2 linked regions of the Marinobacterium aestuarii genome follow. The protein of the gene in region 1 binds, or shares a complex with, the protein of each later gene. Links are inferred from orthologs where the notes say so. Each region holds a gene or a part of one and is shown on either strand. Other genes may lie near its edges.

Region 1 (10,778 bases):
GCTACCGCGAGCAGACGCTCAAGCTTGAAAAGGCCGTTAGTGCCAGCAAGGCGGCGGAAGCCGAAACTGCGCACCTGAAGAATAGCCTGACGTCCGAGGCGGCGCGTTTCGCCAAGGAAGAAGCCCAGCGCATGCATCTGGAGCAAGAGCTTGAGCACCTGCACAAGACCTATGAAGATGCCAAGCGCAGCTTCGATCTGCGCATCAAGGACGAACAGCGTCACAACCTGGAAGCGCTGGCCAAGAGCGAGGCGGACGTAAAGCATTACCGTTCCGTACAGGAAAAGCTGCGCGACGAGTTCGGCAAGAAGGAGTCTGTGCTGGGGCGGGAGATCAGCGATTTGCAGGCTCAGCTGGCCAAGAAGGACAGCCGGATAGAAACGTTGCAGACCAGCATTCGCAGCCTGGAGGATGAGCTTAAGTTGGTGCAGCAGGACCTTACCCTGCAACAGCGCGAGCTATCCAAGGTCAATGCCAGCCTGCTGTCGGAAGTCAATCGCAGCAAGCGGCTGGATGGCAAGGTCAAGGAGCTTGAGGGCGATATCAAGCAGCAGGTACAGCGCAATGCCAGTGCCTCCAGTGAAGCAGCACGGCGCGAAAATGCGCTGCGGGCGCAGGTGCAGGTTCGCGAGGAAGAGTTGTTGCGGGCCAATGCCAAGGTGGTTGCGCAGGAAAAACGCCTGATAACCCAGGATGAAGAGCTCAAGCGGATGACATCCCGCCTTTAATAAGGCGGGATTCTACGGTTGGGACCCTGCCTATCTTATTCTATACTGTTATAAGTCTCTGCCTTTTTTGAATGAGTAGCGATATGTTAACAGCCAGGATGCGAGGTCAGGCCGGCCAATGAAACTTCAGCAATTGCGTTATATCTGTGAGGTTGCCAAGCATGACCTCAATGTGTCGGCGACCGCGCAGAGTCTGTTTACGTCTCAGCCGGGTATCAGCAAGCAGATCCGTTTACTGGAGGATGAGCTGGGTGTTGAGGTCTTTGCCCGCAGTGGCAAGCACCTGACTCGGGTCACCACCGCCGGTGAGGCCATACTCGCGGTGGCCGGTGAGATTCTGCAGAAAGTCGAAAGCATCAAGCAGGTGGCGCAGGAGTTCAGCGATGAACGCAAGGGCAGCCTTGCCGTGGCGACCACCCACACCCAGGCACGCTATGCCTTGCCCTGGTCGATCACCCAGTTTATCAAAAGCTATCCCGACGTATCCCTGCATATGCATCAGGGCACGCCGATGCAGATTTCGGAAATGGCCGCCGATGGCACCGTGGACTTTGCGATTGCCACTGAAGCCATGTCCCATTTCAGTGATCTGATCATGATGCCCTGCTATCGCTGGAACCGCTCTGTGGTGGTGCCCAGGGATCATCCGCTGTGTCAGGTCTCGAAGCTGACGATCAAGGAGCTGGCGGCCTATCCGCTGGTGACCTATGTATTCGGCTTTACCGGGCGCTCCAAGCTCGATGATGCCTTTGTGCGCGAAGGCCTGACTCCCAAGGTGATCTTTACCGCAGTCGATTCCGATGTGATCAAGACCTATGTGCGGCTCAAGCTCGGCGTCGGTATTATCGCCACCATGGCGTATGAGTCGGATATCGACAGCGATCTGGTAGCACTGGATGCCAGTCACCTGTTCGAGGCATCCACCACGCGCATCGGTTTTCGCAAGGGTACCTTCCTGCGTGGCTATATGTACTACTTCATCCAGAAGTTCGCGCCTCATCTCACCGAAGATGTGGTACGCCAGGTTCAGGCCTGTTCCAGTCGGGCTGAAATCGACGCCATCTTTGCAGGCCAGGTGCTGCCCGAGATGTAATCTTGCGTGCCCGCGGGTCAGGGGGTAGATTGACTGGCAATATTTTGCCCGTTAATCACGCAAGGAGACTGATGTGGAGCTGGCCTGTCTTGACCTGGAAGGTGTACTGGTCCCGGAAATCTGGATCGCATTCGCAGAAGAAACGGGCATCGATGCCCTCAAAGCCACCACCCGGGATATCCCCGATTACGATGTGCTGATGCGCCAGCGCCTGCGCATTCTCGATGAGCATGGTTTGACGCTGCCGCAAATCCAGCAAACGATTAGCCGCCTCAAGCCGCTGGAAGGTGCCGGTGAGTTTATCGACTGGCTGCGCGAGCGTTTTCAGGTGGTAATACTGTCCGATACTTTCTATGAGTTCGCAGCACCACTGATGCAGCAGCTGGGCTATCCGACGCTGCTGTGCCACAGGCTGGAGAGTGGTGAGCAGGGGCGTATCACCGGTTACAAGCTGCGCCAGCGGGATCCCAAGCGCCAGTCAGTGCGAGCCTTCCAGCTGCTTAACTACCGCGTGGTTGCGGCCGGCGATTCTTACAACGATACCACCATGCTGGCCCAGGCCGAGGCCGGTATTCTGTTCCATGCGCCTGCCAATGTGATCGCCGAGTTTCCACAATTCCCGGCGGTGCAGACCTTCGCCGATCTCAAGCAGGAGTTTATCCGCGCCAGTGAGCGGGATCTGAGTCTGTAGTTGGCGGCCTGTTTGGCGCATGAATTATTTGCCGGTTGCCGTCCCGTTTATTGCAGGGCGGGTGCACTAGACTTTACGGGCATGGTGCCCGTGGGTTCCGAGCGGCTTTCGGTTCGTTTTTTACGCGGCGCCGGCGCGGAGATTGTGCCGTACTCCAACAGGTAATTCCTTGTAGTGCATGGGGGTCAGGGACGGCGGTAGTTCGCTGCGAGGGGTTGGTATCGGTCACTGCCGGTTGTGGGTGGCAGCGAAAGCAGCTCTGCCTTTGATCCTTCACGGATGTGGGGCAAACCGGTCGTGCGCCGTTGCGCCGGTGGCAGGGCGGAGGTAAGCGCCATGCACCATTTGACAACCCTTATTGTTGCTCTTGTAATGCTTTTCCCCTTCGCCGCGGGGCATGCTCAGGCATTGCCCCTGCGTGTTCCGGATCAAATTCACGCTTCACCTCCGCCTGCCTTTGCGTCCGACCGGATATTGGTCAAGTTTAAACCTGGCAGTGCCGCTGCTGAAATGGCGTCACTGGCTCGGCAGGGGCATGACCGTCATCTGCGTACCATTCCCGGTCTCGATGTGCATGTGATTCAGGTTCCGGCGGGGACCGTGCTGGAGCGGGTTGCGGTCTATCAGCGTAATCCGAACGTGATTTTTGCCGAGCCTGATTTTTATCGGGTTCTGATCGAACCCAATGAAGGTACTGATCCGCCGCCGCCCAGCGGGACCGGAAACGATCATTTTAGTGACCAGTGGGCGCTCAACAATACCGCTCAGCTCCATGCCATTCCCGATCCGGTGACCGGTATCGCCGAGGTTCGCGGGTCTCAGGATGCGGATATCGATGCGCCCGAGGGCTGGGATATTTCCACCGGCTCCGCCAATGTCAAGATCGGGATACTCGATACCGGTGTCGATTGCCGTTCCGCCAGTAACCCCGTCGGCAGCCTGGAGTTTGACGCCGGCAAGTGCGTCGAGCAGGTCAACTTCGTTGCCGCAGAGGAGGGGCTTCTTGACTTTATCGGCCATGGTACTCACGTCGCGGGCATTGCGGCTGCAGCGACCGACAATGGAATCGGCGTTGCCGGTGTTGGCTGGAACAGTTCGGTCGGAAACCTGAAGACCTGCTTTCAGTACTACTATTGCCCGTATCCCGAGCTCTGTGAATACTACACCGTCATTATTGGGGTCTGCCCGGTATCGGCATCAGCGGAAGCGATCCAGTATGCCGCCGATAATGGCTATCACGTCATCAACATGAGCTATGCCAGCGACGAATTTGACGTGAACGGTGATCCGGTCAGCTATGGCCAGTATTCCCAGGCTGAAGCCGATGCGGTCGCTAACGCCTGGGATGCAGGCGTGGTGATGGTCGCGGCTGCGGGTAATGAGGGCACCAATACGCCGCTCTATCCCGCCGCCTATCCGCAGGTGATTGCGGTCGGAGCGACGGATCACGATGACAATATTCCGGATTTTTCGAGCTTTGGCAGTAGTTGGGTGTCCCTGATGGCGCCGGGCGAGTACATCCTGTCCACGGTGCCCAATGAATTCTGCATCTTCTATGCCGATATTCTGGGGGTGGAGTTCGATCCGGAAAGCGATGCCTGTCTCGACTGGTATTCCGGAACCTCGATGGCGAGCCCCCATGTCGCCGGTGCAGCGGCTCTGGTATGGGCGCACTTTTTTAGCGCGTCCCTGACGGACCCGGGAAACTGTATGGATACAAACGGCGTCACACCCTGCAATCAGGCGGTGCGCCAGCATCTGGAAGGCGGAGCTGATACGGCGGGTGCCCTGGGGCAAAATATGCTTGCCTGGTCGATGAACGGCCGGCTCAATCTTCATGGCGCCTTGATGGCAAGTGTGGAGCCGCCACCTCCGCCACCTCCGCCGCCTGTCGTCGTTCCGCTGTCGCCGAGTCTGCTTGTGGCGACGGTAGTGCCAGATTCGGCGGGTGGCGAATCGGTTGAACTGACCTGGGAACAGGACGGCCTGATCACCGGATTTGATATCGAGCGTGACAAGCTGAATACCAAGCGCGGAACCGTTACCGGTACCGCTTCGTGGGCAGTAGCGCCATCGCCACTTGCGTACGCCGATGATGTGGGCTCTGGTCGCTACCTTTATCGGATAAGGGCGCGTAACGGCGACGAAGTCTCGGCTTGGGTTGAATTGGCTGGTTATGTTGATGTTACTGACGGCGGTGGCAAGGGTGGTGGCAAGCCGAAAAAATAATCTCAGGCGTCGCGGTCATCGCAGGTGGCTTCCAGCGTCTTCAGCAGGTTGTTGACCTTGTTGTAGGTCTCTTCGTATTCCTGCTCGGTGATCGAGTCGGCCACGATGCCGCCGCCGGCCCAGCAGAAGATACGGTGCTGTTCACACAAGAGGGTGCGGATGCTAATGCTGGTGTCCATGCGCCCGCACAGGCTGATATAGCCAATGGAGCCGCAGTAGATATTGCGTCGCTGCGGTTCCAGCTCGTCGATGATTTCCATGGCGCGGATTTTTGGGGCACCGGTGATCGAGCCGCCGGGAAAGCAGTGTTCCAGCAGATCCAGCGGCTGCTGTTCCTGCGCCAGGGTGCCTGTCACGGTAGTGACCAGGTGGTGCACGTTGGCATAGCTTTCGACGGCAAACAGTCGCGGTACCTTCACCGACCCCAAGGCGCAGACCTTGCTCAGGTCATTGCGCATCAGATCCACAATCATCAGATTCTCGGCTCTATCCTTGTGTGACTCGCGCAGCGCCTGTTTCAGCTGTGCATCCGTCTCTTTGTTGTCGCCCCGAGGTCTTGTGCCCTTGATGGGCTTGGTGGTGACCTGGCGCTGGTCGGTACAGAGGAACTGTTCGGGTGACAGCGACAGTACGGCGCCATCATCACTTTCCAGGTAAGCCGAATAGGGTGTGGGGGCGGCGCGGCGCAGCATCTGGTAGGCCCGCCAGGGATCGCCGTCAAAGGTGGAGCTAAAGCGCTGGGTAAAGTTGACCTGGTAGCAGTCGCCATCCTTTATATAGTCATCAATGCGCGCCAGCGCCTGATTGTACTGCTCTGGGGGCAGGTCATTGTTAAAACCCGCGCGCAGTTTGAACTCAGGTGTCGTGGTGGCTTTGGCTGGGCACTGCAGGCGCTGCAGTACAGCCTGCAGCTGTTGTGCCTCACAGCTTGGGTGGGCGATCAGTTCTGCTCGCGCCTGATGGTGATCCACGATAATGGCCCAGCTGTAAAAGCCCATGCGCATTTCCGGAAAGGCAATATCATCGCCCGCCAGCGCTGGTAGCTGCTCCAGTGCGCGTCCCAGATCATATCCCAGATGGCCGATCAGGCCGCCGCAGAATGGCAGGTCGTCCTGGGATTCGGGGCTGGGGTGTCTTGCCAGCAGTTGTCTCAGGGCATCGAAGGGGGAGCCTGGCAGGGTTTCGCTGGCGCCGTTACGGATCAGTTGCAGATCGCCGCGATTGAAACGCACCAGAAAATCCGGCGCCGCGGCGATGATGTCGAAGCGGCCGTAAGGGCTGAGCGGGCGTCCGCTGTCCAGCCACACCGGGCTGCCAAGGTCGCGGATGGCCTCGAACAGGGGGCTGCTGTCTTCACGGTAGTCTAAAGCTGTACGACTGATCACGTGCCTGGATTCTGCCTGCCGGTAAGAAAGCCGCAATTCTACCCGCGGCGCAGGGGCAATGCACTAGGGAAGGCATAGGGAAGCGGCTTCTATGGGGTGCCAGACAATAGGGCTTGTTCAAATACTGTCGTTTGAGTGGTGCCGGCTTGGCTGATAAGGCTGCGCAATCGGATGAGGGCGCTATAATTGTCCCGCTGTGCTCGAAGTGTCGACACTTTATTCAATTGGGCGGCTGCGCCCGCTGTGCTTATTCAAGGACCCTGTATGCGTCACCCTTTTTCTGTGGACAGGCACTGCCTGAAACTGGCGGACCAGCACCTGAGCTATCGGCTCTATCACAACGCGGCGGCGCTATCGGACCGCAGGCTGGTGCTGCTGCACGGGGCCGGTGTGGCCGGGCTGGATACCTGGCATGCGCTGACCGCTTTCACTCAGCAGTGGCGCTGGATACTGGTGCCTGATCAGCGCGGCATGGGGGATACCCGCAGTCCCGATGGTCAGGAGTATCCCTATGTAGTCCAGACACTGGTGGCGGATCTGGAAGCCCTGGTGGATCACCTGGGCTGGCAGGCGTTTGATCTGGGCGGCTATTCCCTGGGCGGGTTGGTGGCGATGTTATTCAAGCAGCGGCATTCGACGCGGGTAAAAAAACAGTATCTGCTGGAGTCCGCTATCCTGGATCGGCCGGACTGGAGCAGTACCGTGGCGTTGCGCCAGCGTTACAGTCATGCGGCGGGTCACCTGAGTGGCAGCGATGCTGCGCAGGGCATCATCCAGTTTCTCGATGCAATTTCACCGGATCGCAAGATCAAGCCTGAGGCCGAGCGGATGATGGTATCCCGTCTGGCGGCGCGTCCGCAGGGCTTTGCCAATGCGCTCAATGCCGTCACCCGGGCAATCAATGAGGTGAACCGCGACGACATAGTCGCCGCCCAGGGCGATGTCAGCAGCTTTATCGGTGGGCGCAGCGTCGATCCCATGCACCAGTACCACCGTCATCTGGCTGAACGCCTGCCCAACTGGCACTACTTTCTGGTGGCCGGCACCGATCATTCGCTGCCGTTCCAGAAGCCCCGCCAGATTGCGGCAACCATGCAAGCCGAACTGTTGCGTTATATGGGATCTGCCGACACTTGCGCGTGATGTGTGGTGTGAACGGCGGTTTTAGTAGGTGTATATACCTATAGTGTCGACACTTTATATCAATATGACTGTTGACCTCTGTTTTAAGCGGCGTTATGGTGGCGTTACTTAAACATTGTCGACAGTCTTCAGTTCTCGAGTCCTTATGACAGACAAAACGATTGTACGGTCAATACAGATGGAAACCCGAACACTGGCGGATCGCGTCTGTGAAGAAATTGTCACCGCGATCGTCAAGGGTGAGATGCCACCGGGTTACAAGATCAGTGAACCGGAGCTGGCGCGGGTTTACGGCATCAGCCGTGGGCCCTTGCGCGAAGCCATGCGGCGCCTCGAAGGTCTGCGCCTGATCGAGCGCAAGCCCCATATCGGTGCCCGGGTGGTTAAGCTGTCGGCCAATGAGCTGGTTGAAATCTACCGGGTGCGCGAGGCCCTTGAGGGCATGGCGTGCCGGCTGGCGGCCGAATTTATGACCGAGGCCGAAATTCAGGGCTTGCGGGATCTGCTGGATGCGCACGAGCGTTCGGTGGAAGAACTCGAAGGTCGGGCCTATTTTCAGAAGGAAGGCGATCTGGATTTTCATTTCCGCATCGTGCAGGGCAGCAAGAACGCCAAGCTGCTGGAAATTCTCGGCAGCGATCTTTACCACCTGGTACGCATGTACCGCTATCAGTTCAGCGTTTCCAGTTCGCGCCCCAAAAGGGCGCTCAAGGAACACCGCCAGATCGTGGATGCGATTGATGCGCGGGATCCCGAGCTGGCGGAATTGCTGATGCGTCGCCACATCAGTGCGGCCCGTCGCAATATCGAAAACAAACTCGAAGCCGTGAGCTCCACTGCGGGTGAAAATCATGGCTGACAACCAACCCTAGCGCTGGACGTCGCGTTGCCTCAACGTTGAACACAGACTGGATAACCCGAATCAGAATCTGGGAGAAAAACATGGCTGACAAACTTACCGCAGGCGGACGCTTTCGCAAGGCACTGGCTGAAAACAAGCCGCTGCAGATCGTTGGCACCATCAATGCTTACCACGCCATGATGGCCACCCGTGTCGGGCACCAGGCCATTTACCTCTCCGGGGGCGGTGTGGCCAATGCGTCCTACGGTCTGCCTGACCTTGGCATGACCTCCCTGAACGATGTGCTGGAAGATGTGCGTCGCATCACCAACGCGGTGGAAACACCGCTGCTGGTCGATATCGACACCGGCTGGGGTGGCGCCTTCAACATTGCCCGTACGGTGCGGGAAATGATCAAGGGCGGCGCGGCGGCCGTGCATATCGAAGACCAGGTGGCGCAAAAGCGCTGCGGTCATCGCCCTAACAAGGAAATCGTATCGCTGGACGAAATGGTCGACCGCGTCAAGGCGGCGGTGGATGCCCGTACCGACGATGATTTCTTCATTATTGCCCGTACCGACGCCTTCCAGCAGGACGGTCTGAATGCGGCGGTTGAGCGCGCCCAGGCCTGCCTGGAAGCCGGTGCCGATGGCATCTTTGCCGAAGCCGTGCATACGCTGGAAGACTACCGCGCTTTCACTGACGGTATTAAGGGTGCGCACCTGCTGGCCAATATCACCGAATTCGGTGCTACGCCGCTGTTCAACAAGCAGGAGCTGGCCGATAACGGCGCCAGCATGGTGCTCTACCCGCTGTCCGCCTTTCGGGCGGCCAACAAGGCGGCGCTGAATGTGTTCGAACATCTGCTGCACGACGGCGATCAGCGCGCCGTGGTCGACAGCATGCAGACCCGCATGGAACTGTACGATTTCCTGAACTATCACGATTTCGAGCAGAAGCTCGATGCGCTCTTCGCCGAAGGCAAGAACAAGTAACAGCGACGCCGGGCGAGTGAGGCTGTTAGGCAAGATTCAATTCGACTATACGGGCAGCGCCACAGCCGTTGCCCCAAATAACAAGGAGAGACAGGATGGCTGAAGCAAAACAACTGAGCGGCGCCGGTCTTCGTGGTCAGTCTGCCGGCGCAACTGCGCTCTGTACCGTGGGTCAGTCCGGTGCCGGTCTGACCTACCGTGGCTATGATATTAGCGAACTCGCCGACAAGGCGCAGTTTGAAGAAGTGGCCTACCTGCTGCTGTACGGCAAGTTGCCTAACCGGGCTGAACTTGACGCATACATCACACGGCTCAAGGGTTATCGTGGTCTGCCCCAGGCGCTGAAAACCGTGCTGGAGCAGATTCCGGCGGATGCCCATCCGATGGATGTCATGCGTACCGGCTGCTCAATGCTGGGCAACCTGGAAACCGAACACAGCTTTGCCGAACAGCATGATCACATTGATCGCATGCTGGGCAGCTTCCCGTCGATCATCTGTTACTGGTACCGCTACAGCCACGATGGTGTGCGCATTGACACCACAGCGCCCGAGGTCGATTCCATAGGCGGTCATTTCCTGACCCTGCTGCGCGGTGAAAAGCCTAACGAGCTGCATGAGCGCGTCATGAACGTGTCGCTGATTTTGTACGCCGAGCACGAATTCAATGCCTCGACCTTTGCGGCCCGCGTCTGTGCCTCCACGCTGTCCGACATACATTCCAGCGTTACGGCGGCCATAGGCACGCTGCGTGGCCCGCTGCATGGCGGCGCCAACGAAGCCGCCATGGAAATGATCGAGAACTGGACGTCGGCGGACGAGGCCGAGCGCGAAATCATGGGCATGCTTGAGCGCAAGGAAAAGATCATGGGCTTTGGTCACGCGATCTACCGTGAGTCCGACCCGCGCAATGCCCTGATCAAAAAATGGTCCAAGCGGCTGGCTGACGAAGTGGGTGATACAGTGCTGTACCCGGTCTCCGAACGTTGCGAAGCTGTGATGTGGCGCGAGAAGAAGCTGTTCTGCAACGCCGACTTCTTCCATGCTTCGGCCTATCACTTCATGGGGATCCCGACCAAGCTGTTTACGCCGATCTTTGTGTGTTCCCGCGTCAGCGGCTGGACCGCCCACATTATCGAGCAGCGTGCCAACAACCGCATTATCCGCCCCAGCGCCGATTATACCGGCCCTGAGCACGCGGACTGGATTGCGATCGAAGATCGCGCCTGATATCCCTGGCGCTCGTACCGCGAGCGCCCTGTTCACTTTTATGCTCAGCCAGACAGCCGCCAGCAATATTCCCTGAGGAGTGATGCGGGTGCTATCTGGCAGAGCACCACTCGATGGAGTCCCGGCGCCATGAACACTCAATACCGCAAATCCCTGCCCGGCACCGATCTGGATTATTTCGACACCCGTGCCGCCGTCGAAGCGATCCAGCCTGGCGCCTACGCCCAGCTTCCCTATACCTCCCGTGTGCTGGCCGAAAACCTGGTGCGCCGTTGCGATCCTGCGACCCTGACCGATTCCCTGAAACAGTTTATCGAGCGCAGGCGTGATCTGGATTTCCCTTGGTATCCCGCCCGTGTTGTCTGCCACGACATCCTGGGTCAGACCGCGCTGGTGGATCTTGCCGGCCTGCGTGATGCCATTGCCGAGCAGGGCGGCGATCCG
Region 2 (10,861 bases), 1.0 Mb from region 1 along the record:
ACTTCGCGACGTTGTTTTCAGTGGCAGATACAGCCTTGCCCTGAGGAACCAGGTAGTTACGACCGAAACCGGCTTTAACGTTAACCTTGTCACCCAGGTTACCCAGCTTGCTAACTTTTTCGAGCAGAATAACTTCCATCTCGTAAACCTCTTTGTTCTGCAAATGTCATTGCAGTACTAAGTCTTGGCCGGTATGCGTCGACGGATATCGACCAGGCTGTCTATCACAGCCAGCAACACCAGCATCGTAATCAGGTAAGGACCCAGCACCACGACCGCCATGTAAAACATGAACAGCCAGGTACCCCCTACTTTCCGTTTGGCCACGCTGCCGTGAACCAGTGCCAGACCGGCAAATACCAGCGGCAAAACCAGTAATGGCAACCAGTGCACCATTACGAGACCGAACTGTGGCCCCAGGACCAGCACCGCCATGACAGCCAGTGTCAGTGACGGGCTCAGTCTGAGCCGGTGAAATTCCTCGCGGAAGCCACCGGGGTTGTACAGTACCGACTGCCACCAGCGTGCCAGCACTAGACTGGCCAGCATCATTGCTGCATGGGAGGCACTAAGGCCACCGGCAAGCAACTGATACCAGCCATCGGCACCGAGCTCGGCGCCTGGCACTGTCGCCTGCGACTGTGCCAGCAGTTCCTGCACAACCTCGACCAACTGCCCCAGAACCTCGCGCAGCATCTGCTCAAGAGCAATGCCGGCGATTACACCCACGGGTATCAGAACCGCAAGGGTGCTGCCCCAGGACACCGTCCGTCTGAGTATCACTGCAAGTACGTAAGTACCCAGGATAACCAGAGCGGGGGTCGGATCTCCGATCAGCCCCCAGGCTCCGGCCGGAAGCAAGCTCCAGGCCAGGAGTCCGGCACCCTCGCTGGTCCCTCTTCTGAGGGTGACCAGGCCGACGGCCGCTGCGCTGATCCAGTACATCATCGGCAGCATGGTGGCGATAAACACCACCAGTATCGCCTGCGAGCGGCCGCGCATTATCAGCTCAGCCAGCTTGCGCATGACGACTAACCCGGCTTACAGGTGGCTATCGGTGTACGGCAGCAGAGCGACAAAGCGCGCACGCTTGATCGCAGTCGCCAGCTGACGCTGGTAGCGCGCCTTGGTGCCGGTGATGCGGCTGGGTACGATCTTGCCTGTTTCGGTGATGTAACCTTTCAGGACTTCCAGATCTTTGTAATCGATCTCTTTAACACCTTCCGCCGTGAAACGGCAGAACTTGCGGCGACGGAAAAAACGAGCCATGGGATTTCTCCTCAATCAAATAAAAGGTGGGGTTACTCGGCAGCAGCTTCTTCAGTCGCTTCAGCCGGTTTCTCTTCCTGCCTTTCTGGCCGGGAATCTTCACGACGTGGCTTGCGCTCTTCGCGGGATTCAGCAGCTTTGATCGGAGAAACTTCAGTGATCGCTTCTTTACGACGGATGAACATGTTACGCAGAACGGCATCGTTGTAGCGGAACATGTTTTCCAGCTCGTCCAGAACTTCCTGGCTGCATTCTACGTTCATCAGAATGTAGTGTGCTTTGTGAGCATTGTTGATTGGGTAAGCCAGCTGACGGCGACCCCAGTCTTCCATGCGGTGGATCTTGCCGTCAGCACCTTCGATAACGCCGGTGTAACGCTCAACCATCGCAGGAACCTGCTCGCTCTGGTTCGGGTGAACCAGAAATACGATTTCATAATGACGCATTGGAACTCCTTTCGGTTTTACAGCCTTCGACGAGCTCTTAAACAGGGAAAACCTGTGTATGCACGCGAAAGCAAGGAGGTTAATGAAGTACAAATGGACGCGGAATTATACGCAGATCACACAGCAGATGCAATGCAGCCAGATAAAACCGAAGGCATGGCCTTCGGCTTCTCTGTTTAAGCCGTAAGCTTTAGGCTTCGGACTTTGAACCTTAAACGTCGAGCTCGATGATCTCGTAGCTGTGGCTCATTTTGACGCCGCCCTTCTCCAGCATCAGCGATACCGAGCAGTACTGCTCCGCCGACAGCTGCACCGCACGCTTGACGTGGGCTTCCTTGAGCTTGCGCCCCGTCACCACAAACTTGAGATGAATGGCGGTGAACACCGCGGGCACGGTATCGGCGCGTTCGGCGTCAATTTCCACTACACAGGCGGTGACATCCTGACGGCTCTTGCGCAGGATCGCCATGACATCGACGCTGCTGCAACTGCCAAGGCTGGCCAGCAGCAATTCCATCGGCCGCGGACCTTCTTTCAGGTCACGGTCCAGCATCACATCAAAACCGGAACCGGTAGTCGCCTTGAAACGATCATCACCCGCCCACTGAACCTTGGCACTCATTGTCATCTTCGCAGCTCCCTATCAGTCAAACAGTTCAGCCAGCTTCAGACCCGGGTCTTCGGCACGCATAAAGGTTTCGCCCACCAGAAAGCTGTGCACGCCGTGCCCACGCATCAGGGCCACATCGGCAGGCCCGGTAATGGCGCTCTCGGTCACGACGATACGATCGGCCGGCACCTGATCCAGCAGTTCGATGGTGTTGTTCAGCGACACTTCAAAGGTGTGCAGATTGCGGTTGTTGATGCCCACCAGGCGGTTGCCGAGCCCAAGAGAGCGCTCAAGCTCTGCCCGGTCATGCACCTCAACCAGCACATCCATGCCCAGCTCCAGCGCCAGGGCATTCAGATCCGCCATCTGCTGATCCTGCAGTGCCGCTACTATCAGCAGGATGCAGTCCGCCCCTATGGCCCGGGCTTCATATACCTGATAGGGATCGACGATAAAGTCCTTGCGAATCACCGGCAGACTGCAGGCGGCGCGGGCCTCCTGCAGGTAGGCTTCGCAACCCTGAAAGTAATCGAGATCCGTCAGGACCGACAGACAGCTGGCGCCGCCACGCTCATAGGAGCGGGCAATATCGGCCGGCACAAAAGGATCACGCAACAGCCCCTTGGACGGGCTGGCTTTCTTCACCTCGGCGATCACCGCCGAGCGACCGGCGGCAATGCTGCGCGCCATGCTGTCGACAAAACCGCGGGGATCGGTGGCAGAGCCCTGCTGATCGGCGATACGCAACTTGAGATCGCCGATCGATACCTTCGCAGAGCGCTCGCTGACTTCCTCGGCCTTGCGGGCCAGTATTTTCTTCAAAACCGTGGGCGTATCGTTGCTCATGCCTGCTCCTGCGCCAGTTGCTGACTGAAGGCCGCCAGCTGCTCCATTTTTTCCAGCGCCGCGCCGTTTTCCAGCTGCTCCCGCGCCAGGGTCACACCCTCGGCCAGGGTTGCCGCCACACCGGACAGGTAGATGGCCGCACCGGCATTGAGCGCAATAATATTGCCGGCCTTGCGCGCCGCGGTGTTGTTGGCGTTTTTAAAGGCATCCATGATCAGGCGCAAGGAGTCCGCCGAGCTGCTGACTTCAAGCCCGATCAGGCTCTGGCTCTCGATGCCGACATCTTCCGGCATCAGGCTGTATTCGGTTACCACGCCATCTTTCAGCTCCGCCACATGGGTATGGGTCGCCAGGCTGATTTCATCCAGCCCATCGTGGGCGTGCACCACCATCACATGCTCGCCGCCGAGCTCGCGCATGACCTCGGCCATGGGGCGACACAGGGAATCGCTGAACACGCCGATCAGCAGGCGCTTGACGCCGGCCGGGTTGGTCATGGGCCCGAGAATATTGAACAGGGTACGGATGCCGAGCTGACGCCGCGGCCCTATGGCGTACTTCATGGCACTGTGGTGACTGGGCGCGAACATGAAGCCCACGCCGACATCTTCCACACAGCGCGCCACACCGGCGGCATTGAGGGTCAGATCGACGCCACAGGCTTCCAGCAGGTCAGCGCTGCCGCTGGAGGACGACACGGCCCGGTTGCCGTGCTTGGCCACACTGGCGCCGGCGGCGGCGGTAACAAAGGCACTGGCGCTGGAAATATTGAACAGGTTGGCGCCATCGCCACCGGTGCCGACGATATCCACCAGGGGGCCTGCATTGATATGCACCGGCGTCGCGAGGTCACGCATGACCTGAGCCGCACCGGTAATTTCGTCGATGGATTCGCTCTTCATGCGCAGTGCCACCAGGAAACCCGCGATCTGGGCTTCAGTGCACTGTCCAGTCATCACCTGCTGCATGACCTCGATCATTTCACTGCGTGTCAGATCCAGATGGTCGACCACCTTGGCGATCGCTTGCTGAATGTTCATTGTCTCTCCTTAGCAGGCTGCTAAAAAAACCTGCATGGCCAATCCTGCGTTAAAAATCCGTTCAAAATCCTCATTTACACCGCGTAAACTGCGGTTTTTCACGGATGTTTGCCTTGTCTTGACTGCTTCGCCAACGTATTTCAACACCCTGCTAGGCCGCCTGTGGACGGCGACGCTTGAGAAAGTTGGCCAGCAGTTCATGTCCCTGCTGTGTCAAAATCGATTCGGGATGGAACTGCACACCTTCGATATCCAGGCTGCGGTGGCGCACGCCCATGATTTCATCGAGAGTGCCATCGTCATTCTGGGTCCAGGCCGTCACTTCCAGGCAGTCGGGCAGGGACGCCTGCTCGATCACCAGTGAATGGTAGCGGGTCACTTCCAGCGGATTGGCAAGGCCTGCAAAGACACCGCTGTCGTTGTGATACACCATGGAGGTTTTACCGTGCATCACCTGCTTGGCGCGTACAATCTTGCCGCCAAACGCCTGGCCAATACTCTGATGGCCAAGACAGATACCGAAAATGGGCAGTTTGCCGGCGAACTGCTCGATGGCCGGCACTGACACCCCCGCCTCTTTGGGCGTACAGGGGCCAGGCGATATCACCAGCTGCTCCGGGTTCATGGCGTCGATCTGCTCCAGGGTAATTTCGTCATTGCGAAACACCCGAACATCAGCGCCCAGCTCACCCAGATACTGCACGACGTTGTAGGTAAAACTGTCGTAATTGTCGATCATCAGCAGCATATAGCACCCAATCTGTTGATACGTATAAAGCCTTATTCGTCCGATCCGCGACCATGGCATTGCCTGCGAATCAAAAGCGCCATTGTGCGCCTACGCCGAACCCGACGGGAAATAATACACGACTTCGCCGGCTTTTCCTCTTGCCGACACAGGGAAAGCTATTGCGGGGACCTTGGTGCGGCTACACTGCCTGCACATCAGGAGCCTGACATGAAACTATTCACCTGCCAGCATTGCGGCCACACCCTCTACTTCGACAATTTCAGCTGCATTCGCTGCCAGCACGAACTCGGCTTCCTGCCCGATAAAATGGTGCTTTCAGCCCTAAAGACCCACGACGATCACTGGGTTGCCGTTGATGCCGAACCCAGTGAGGCCGGTTATCGCAAGTGTGTTAACTACAGCGAACACAACCTGTGCAACTGGATGATCGCGGACAGCGATCCCTGCGAGTACTGTGTGGCCTGCCGCCTGACCCAGACCATTCCGGATTTGAGTGTCGAGGGTAACAAGACCCTCTGGCACCGGCTGGAGGCGGAAAAGCGCCGCCTGGTATTCAGCCTGATGCGCCTCGGCCTGCCCCTGGAACCCAAGCCTGAACCCGATGCCGAGGGGCTGGCGTTTGCCTTTCTGGCGGATGACCTGAGCAAGGCGTTTCACGAAGACGACGAGCGTGTAATGACCGGTCATGCCGCCGGCCTGATTACGCTGAATATCGCCGAGGCCGACGATGCCATCCGCGAAGACATGCGCCAGCAGATGGCCGAGCCCTACCGCACCCTGCTGGGCCATTTTCGCCATGAGTCAGGGCACTACTACTGGGACAGACTGGTACTGGATAGCGACTGGCTGGAGCCTTTTCGAACCCTGTTTGGCGACGAGACGCAGGACTACCAGAAATCCCTGCAGCATCACTACGAGAAAGGTGCGCCCGCCGACTGGCAAAACAGCTTCGTCAGCACCTATGCCAGCAGCCATCCCTGGGAAGACTGGGCCGAGACCTGGGCTCACTACCTGCATATCGCCGACACCCTGGAAACCGCCCGCGCCTTTGGCCTGAGGGTAAAGCCCCGGGTGGAAGAAGCCGAAGACCTGAGCACAGGCGTGCCCTTCGATCCCTATCGCAGCAAGAATTTCGAGCCATTGATAGAACAGTGGTTGCCGGTCACCTACGCCCTCAACAGTCTGAATCAGAGCATGGGCCAGCCCGACCTCTACCCCTTCATCCTGGCGCCGGACGCCATAGAAAAGCTGTCCTTCGTACACCGGGTCATACTTGATCAGCGCGAGCGCAAAGTGCAGTCGGCTTAGGTTAGGGCACCTGACTCGCGTTTTATCGGAATCCGGTCAGCCGTCGGCCTGGGATTCGTGATTTGTGATTCGTGATTCGTGATTCGTGATTCGTGATTCGTGATTAGAAGATGGGCAATTAGAAACGGTCGCGGCCTGCGCGCTGCAGATTGTTGATCCGGGACTTGCCCATCAGCTTCAGCACCCCGTTACGACAGCTGCGCAGCAGCGGATAGAGCAGCGCCGAGCGGCGCTTCGAGCGGAAGATCCAGTAATTCAGGCGATTAAACGCGCCCGAGCGGCTGCTGAGCAATGCCAGCCGTTCGATGGCATCAGCACCGTAATAGAGCCGTTCACCCATTTTCAGCACCATGCCCTGGTCGATATCCAGCCCGGCTGCCGTGACCTCAGCCATCAGTATGGTCCTCTCTTCGGCAGTGTCGCGGGCATTGACCAGCCGCAGCGTCCCCACCGCCGCCCGAATACGCACCAGGCGACAGTAGTGCTCACAGAAGGGGCATTGCTTGTCGTAGATCAGCAGGAGTTCGCGCATCGACTTCCCATAAATATATTCACACCGCCACACTCAGTACTTGGTCGACTGTACCGGAATAAAAAAGTCGGGAGTAGTAGATCCCGACTTGGTAGCCCCAGTCGTAATCGCTGACCACGTCCTGGCCGTCGCCGCGGTTGAACACATAGGTGTCGCTGCCGGTCCAGCCTTCCAGCCGGTCGTTGCCTTCGCCGCCGATCAGGGCGTTACTGTTGCCGGCGGCGGTCTGGGCGTTGTAGCTGCGGTAGGTATCGGTGCGTGCCACCCGCAGCAGGTCGTCGTCGCTGCCACCGTGCAAATAGTTGGAACCGGAGTGGGATGCAGTGACAACGTCATTGCCAGTCCCGGCGAAGACCTCGTCATTACCCGCCCCCGTATTGACAATATCGTCGCCGGCGCCCGCCAGCATGAAATTGTCAGAGGCTGTTCCTGTCAATGTTTCAGCCGTCAAAGTGCCGGCAATATAACGCTCATTGTCAAATGGGGTATCACCCAGCACGCCGAGACTGGGCAACGTGTCGATGCTGGCCTGTACGAAGTCTCTGAGGCTCCAGCTCGAGCTGTTATTATCCAGCACTGTGGCCAGATCGAAGGCGTCATAGACCTTTTCACTGTCGAGGCTCAATTCGGCTGTTAGCAGCTGCTCCATCTGCGAGAAATCAAATAGCAGTTCTTCGCCTGACCACTGGACACCGATTGCATTCATATAGGGTGACAGGCGTGTCTGAGCCAGGAGGCCGCAGTAAACTGAGTTGGCCACTCGATGGGCTCCTCTGGCTCGCCCCGTCGACTCAACCGGGATATCATTGCTTGCTGGCGCGCCAGGTTGAAACCTGCGGCCAGCAACTCGTATTCCAGCCGCTGCCGGTCTGCATTAGTCTGGGAATTATCAAACTCCACCAGCACCTGGCCCTTACTGACCGGCTCCCCATCCCAGCCTATGGGCTGCTTCGGGCAAACGAATTGCATTATCGGATGCATGAAGCTTTCGAAAGTAAATGCAGTCATCTTATTTTCGTTCTTATTTTATGGAAATAAAATTGTTTATTTTCCAGTTTTCACTCTCTTTGACTAATCGTACGCTAATGCTGGCCGACTTTTTCTCAAACCTGACGACCACTGTACAATCAGAATAGTTCCTTTCTACACTTTCATGCTGAGCAATGCCTTTATATAGATCGCAATCAGGATCACCATCTATATAAGCTAGGTCTCCAAGCTCGACCTTCCCTTTCCTAACAATTTCATCTGGTTTTAGGCCAGAATGTTTATTAAGCCAAATAGATGCTCTTGCCGTTAGTCTTGATGAACTCCAAGGTTGAGCTACATCTAGCAGTGCTTCTGAAACATAATTTTCCACCTCATTTATTGCTAGCTTTGCCCTAACCAAGGCGCTGCTGGAATATAGCGCCACAACAACTCCAAGCACAACTATAATTCTTATCATAACTGAGCTATTCCTTCATTGTTCAGTCTGTAGAATGAGATAAAAGCCCTAACCTACGCACCATATAAACTTTATAAAAAAGACCTTAACGAATTTATTAATACTGACATAGCCCAGTATACAGTGATGTACAAAATCACAGAAAGGACTATTTAACCCACCACCCATTTTGATATTAACCCGGCGGATAAATACATCGATCATGCGGCATACCGAATGTGTCCTGCCCGGAAATAGGTTTTTACCCGTTCTGGCCGACGTTGCAATGTGAGCATGCACGATCGAGTGCGTTTCTTCAGGTCGTCAATCGAACGAACCGCCGGACCGCTGTGCACCATGTTCTTCAAATCGCAGTTCAAGTATTCATCCGGGTTCAGTTCAGGCGAGTACGCGGGCAAAAAGAACACTTCCAGATAGCGCTTCACGGGCTTCTTTGCGAGCCAGCGCTTCACTATCTTGGCATGGTGGACGCGCAGGTTATCCAGAATCAGAAACACTTTGCCGGGCGTAGATTCGATCAGTGCCCGAAGAAATTTGATCAGAACCTTGGCGTTCATCATCGATTCGTACAGCATGAAACGCACGGTCCCCTGGTTGGTGATCGCCGAGATCATATTCAGTGATACGCGCTTGGCCGGCAGTGGCTGCACGGGCGTTTTGCCGATCGGAGCATAGCTACGGCCATGCTGGGTTGTATTCTTGATCCCGGTTTCATCACCCCAGAAAATCTGCGCGTTCTCTGCTTTGGCGCGCGCCTTGATTTGCGGATACTCCTCTTTTAGCCAAGCATCGACCCGGGCCGGGTTCTGTTCCCAGGCTTTCTTTAGCGGCTTCTGCGGCGAGAAGCCCCAGCGCTTGAGGTAGTCTCCCAGAGTCCGAACCGGAATGTCGATCCCCCAGAATTGCTTGATTAGCTGAGCGATAGCACGCCGCGTCCAGAGCGCAAAACCCAGTTTGTACTGATCCGGCATCTGGTCTTTAACCGCCTCAATGACACGCTGCTCCTGCGCCTCGGTCAGGCGACGCGGTTTGTTCTTGGGGCCCCGTTTTTGTACTGTCAAGGCCGCCTTGCCGCCGGCTTCATAACGCTGGTACCAGCGTCCAACAGTATCGGGGTGAACATTGAGCAGCTGCCCGATTTCACGGAAAGTTTTGCCTTTCAAACGGAGTCGAATGGCTTGCTGCCTGAGAAGTTCCTGTTGCTCTGTGCTGAGCTTGCGTGCGTCGGTATTCATGCGCACATTATATCAGACCTAAATTGCCGCCGGGTTAATATAAATATGTAGATCGCCAAAATAGAAAATGCAACTTAAACAAATAAAAACACTAAAAAGATCATGTTTTTCAAACACGGCAACTCATACAGAAAGACCAATAATTAAGAAAATAATTTTCTTGATAAACAATGAAGCATCACTCATATCGAGATTCACTCTGCATAGCCGTGGTCTTTTCGTAGGCTGTATTGAAGCCTGTAACCAGCTGCACCAGCCCATATCTGATATTAACCCAATCATCCAGCAGCGGCCGTGGAAAAGTGACCAGTATCATGACCTCAGGACTGAAATTGAATCGGGTATTACAAGACGGATAGGAAGCGTAACCATCTTTCATGCAGCTGAAGTACTGTTTATCTTTACTGTTATTATTTAGTATGATGAATTCATACCCTTTATTACGACTGTCATATATTTCAAACTCACCCAAGGTATTTATTGTTTCCGGTAGAACATGGTTAATTAAATGCTCATTGATTATTTGATTTACCGCCTTGGAGCTATTATAGCTTTTGAAATAGAATAATATTTTTTTCCCTTCGCTAAGGCCTGTGGTTTTAAATATTTTCTCATTACTTTCGTTCATTGGTTCAAAATTGGGATAGAGTTAATGCAAGTTAGGCTCATATACGACCCCATCTCTGATTTTGCTATAAGACCACATGTAGTTTTTGGGTATTATAAATCGGTGATTTTCCACTTCAAATATGTAGTCTTTGCTTTTGACTGATGGCTTGTACCAGCCAGACTCCTGCCACAGATACAGTACAAAACCACCGAAAAACAAAACGGCGGCCACACCAAAGGCGATATAAAACAGAGTCTTAAAACTGCTTAGCAAGCCGTTTAGAATACGTATCAGCATATCCGTCACCAGAAAGCTGAAAAGTCAGGGCATTCACACCCTCTATCGCATAGATGAGCCGTATCCGGGACAGCCTTGGGGGCCTTCAGGCGCTCTGTATTGCGCCGATGAAATCCAGCGATGCAGTAACGGATTAACACCTTGGGACTAATGCTCCGTACAACGCCCAAGGAATTTCGCAGCACCCGGGTTTTCCCGGCAGCGCCTGTATGGTGCCTTGTCGCCAAACGAGCTTTAAACAGGGTTGGATCAGGCGGAAATTGCCGGCAACAGGCAACTGGGCGTAAATAATGAAGGCCGGAATCCCTGCCTTCCCGGCAGGACTCAGGTGTATCTGATCGCTTTGACACAGACTACATTCCTTGTAGCAACTGAAAATCCTATGGCGACCTTAAACCAAAGCCGCCCGACAACACAAGTGCCCAGGCGCAGCAGGCTGCTTCCTTCATTGGTTATGTTCAGGGCTGCTA

Evidence for each region.
Region 2: the proteins of pabB (region 1) and A8C75_RS04660 are in contact, whole or in part, in a solved structure (PDB 8RP0), measured with the Escherichia coli proteins. The link is inferred for Marinobacterium aestuarii from one-to-one orthologs.

Annotation. Positions count from the first base shown.
Region 1 is NZ_CP015839.1:2,093,043-2,103,820, forward strand. Bases 3,936-6,748 are described here. They hold pabB (aminodeoxychorismate synthase component I), read right to left. Parts: upstream 6,127-6,748; coding sequence 4,744-6,126; downstream 3,936-4,743. Other genes in these bases: A8C75_RS09210 (S8 family serine peptidase), read left to right, coding at 3,936-4,741; A8C75_RS09220 (alpha/beta fold hydrolase), read left to right, coding at 6,391-6,748. Also shown: A8C75_RS09195 (DNA-binding protein), read left to right, coding at 1-728; HTH-type transcriptional regulator CysB, read left to right, coding at 847-1,821; bifunctional phosphoserine phosphatase/homoserine phosphotransferase ThrH, read left to right, coding at 1,895-2,512; more of A8C75_RS09210, read left to right, coding at 2,849-3,935; more of A8C75_RS09220, read left to right, coding at 6,749-7,269; A8C75_RS09225 (GntR family transcriptional regulator), read left to right, coding at 7,448-8,128; prpB (methylisocitrate lyase), read left to right, coding at 8,212-9,105; prpC (bifunctional 2-methylcitrate synthase/citrate synthase), read left to right, coding at 9,201-10,334; Fe/S-dependent 2-methylisocitrate dehydratase AcnD, read left to right, coding at 10,464-10,778. UniProt on the Escherichia coli protein: Part of a heterodimeric complex that catalyzes the two-step biosynthesis of 4-amino-4-deoxychorismate (ADC), a precursor of p-aminobenzoate (PABA) and tetrahydrofolate.
Region 2 is NZ_CP015839.1:1,062,067-1,072,927, reverse strand. Bases 3,162-6,057 are described here. They hold A8C75_RS04660 (aminodeoxychorismate/anthranilate synthase component II), read right to left. Parts: upstream 4,960-6,057; coding sequence 4,363-4,959; downstream 3,162-4,362. Other genes in these bases: A8C75_RS04655 (zinc-binding metallopeptidase family protein), read left to right, coding at 5,170-6,057; trpD (anthranilate phosphoribosyltransferase), read right to left, coding at 3,168-4,211; trpC (indole-3-glycerol phosphate synthase TrpC), read right to left, coding at 3,162-3,171. Outside these bases: rplI (50S ribosomal protein L9), read right to left, coding at 1-139; A8C75_RS04690 (hypothetical protein), read right to left, coding at 178-1,026; rpsR (30S ribosomal protein S18), read right to left, coding at 1,042-1,269; rpsF (30S ribosomal protein S6), read right to left, coding at 1,302-1,715; A8C75_RS04675 (OsmC family protein), read right to left, coding at 1,927-2,337; more of trpC, read right to left, coding at 2,359-3,161; more of A8C75_RS04655, read left to right, coding at 6,058-6,270; A8C75_RS04650 (DCC1-like thiol-disulfide oxidoreductase family protein), read right to left, coding at 6,389-6,802; A8C75_RS04645 (calcium-binding protein), read right to left, coding at 6,822-7,562; A8C75_RS23555 (hypothetical protein), read right to left, coding at 7,824-8,249; A8C75_RS04635 (IS630 family transposase), read right to left, coding at 8,450-9,484; A8C75_RS04630 (hypothetical protein), read right to left, coding at 9,663-10,112. UniProt on the Escherichia coli protein: Part of a heterodimeric complex that catalyzes the two-step biosynthesis of 4-amino-4-deoxychorismate (ADC), a precursor of p-aminobenzoate (PABA) and tetrahydrofolate.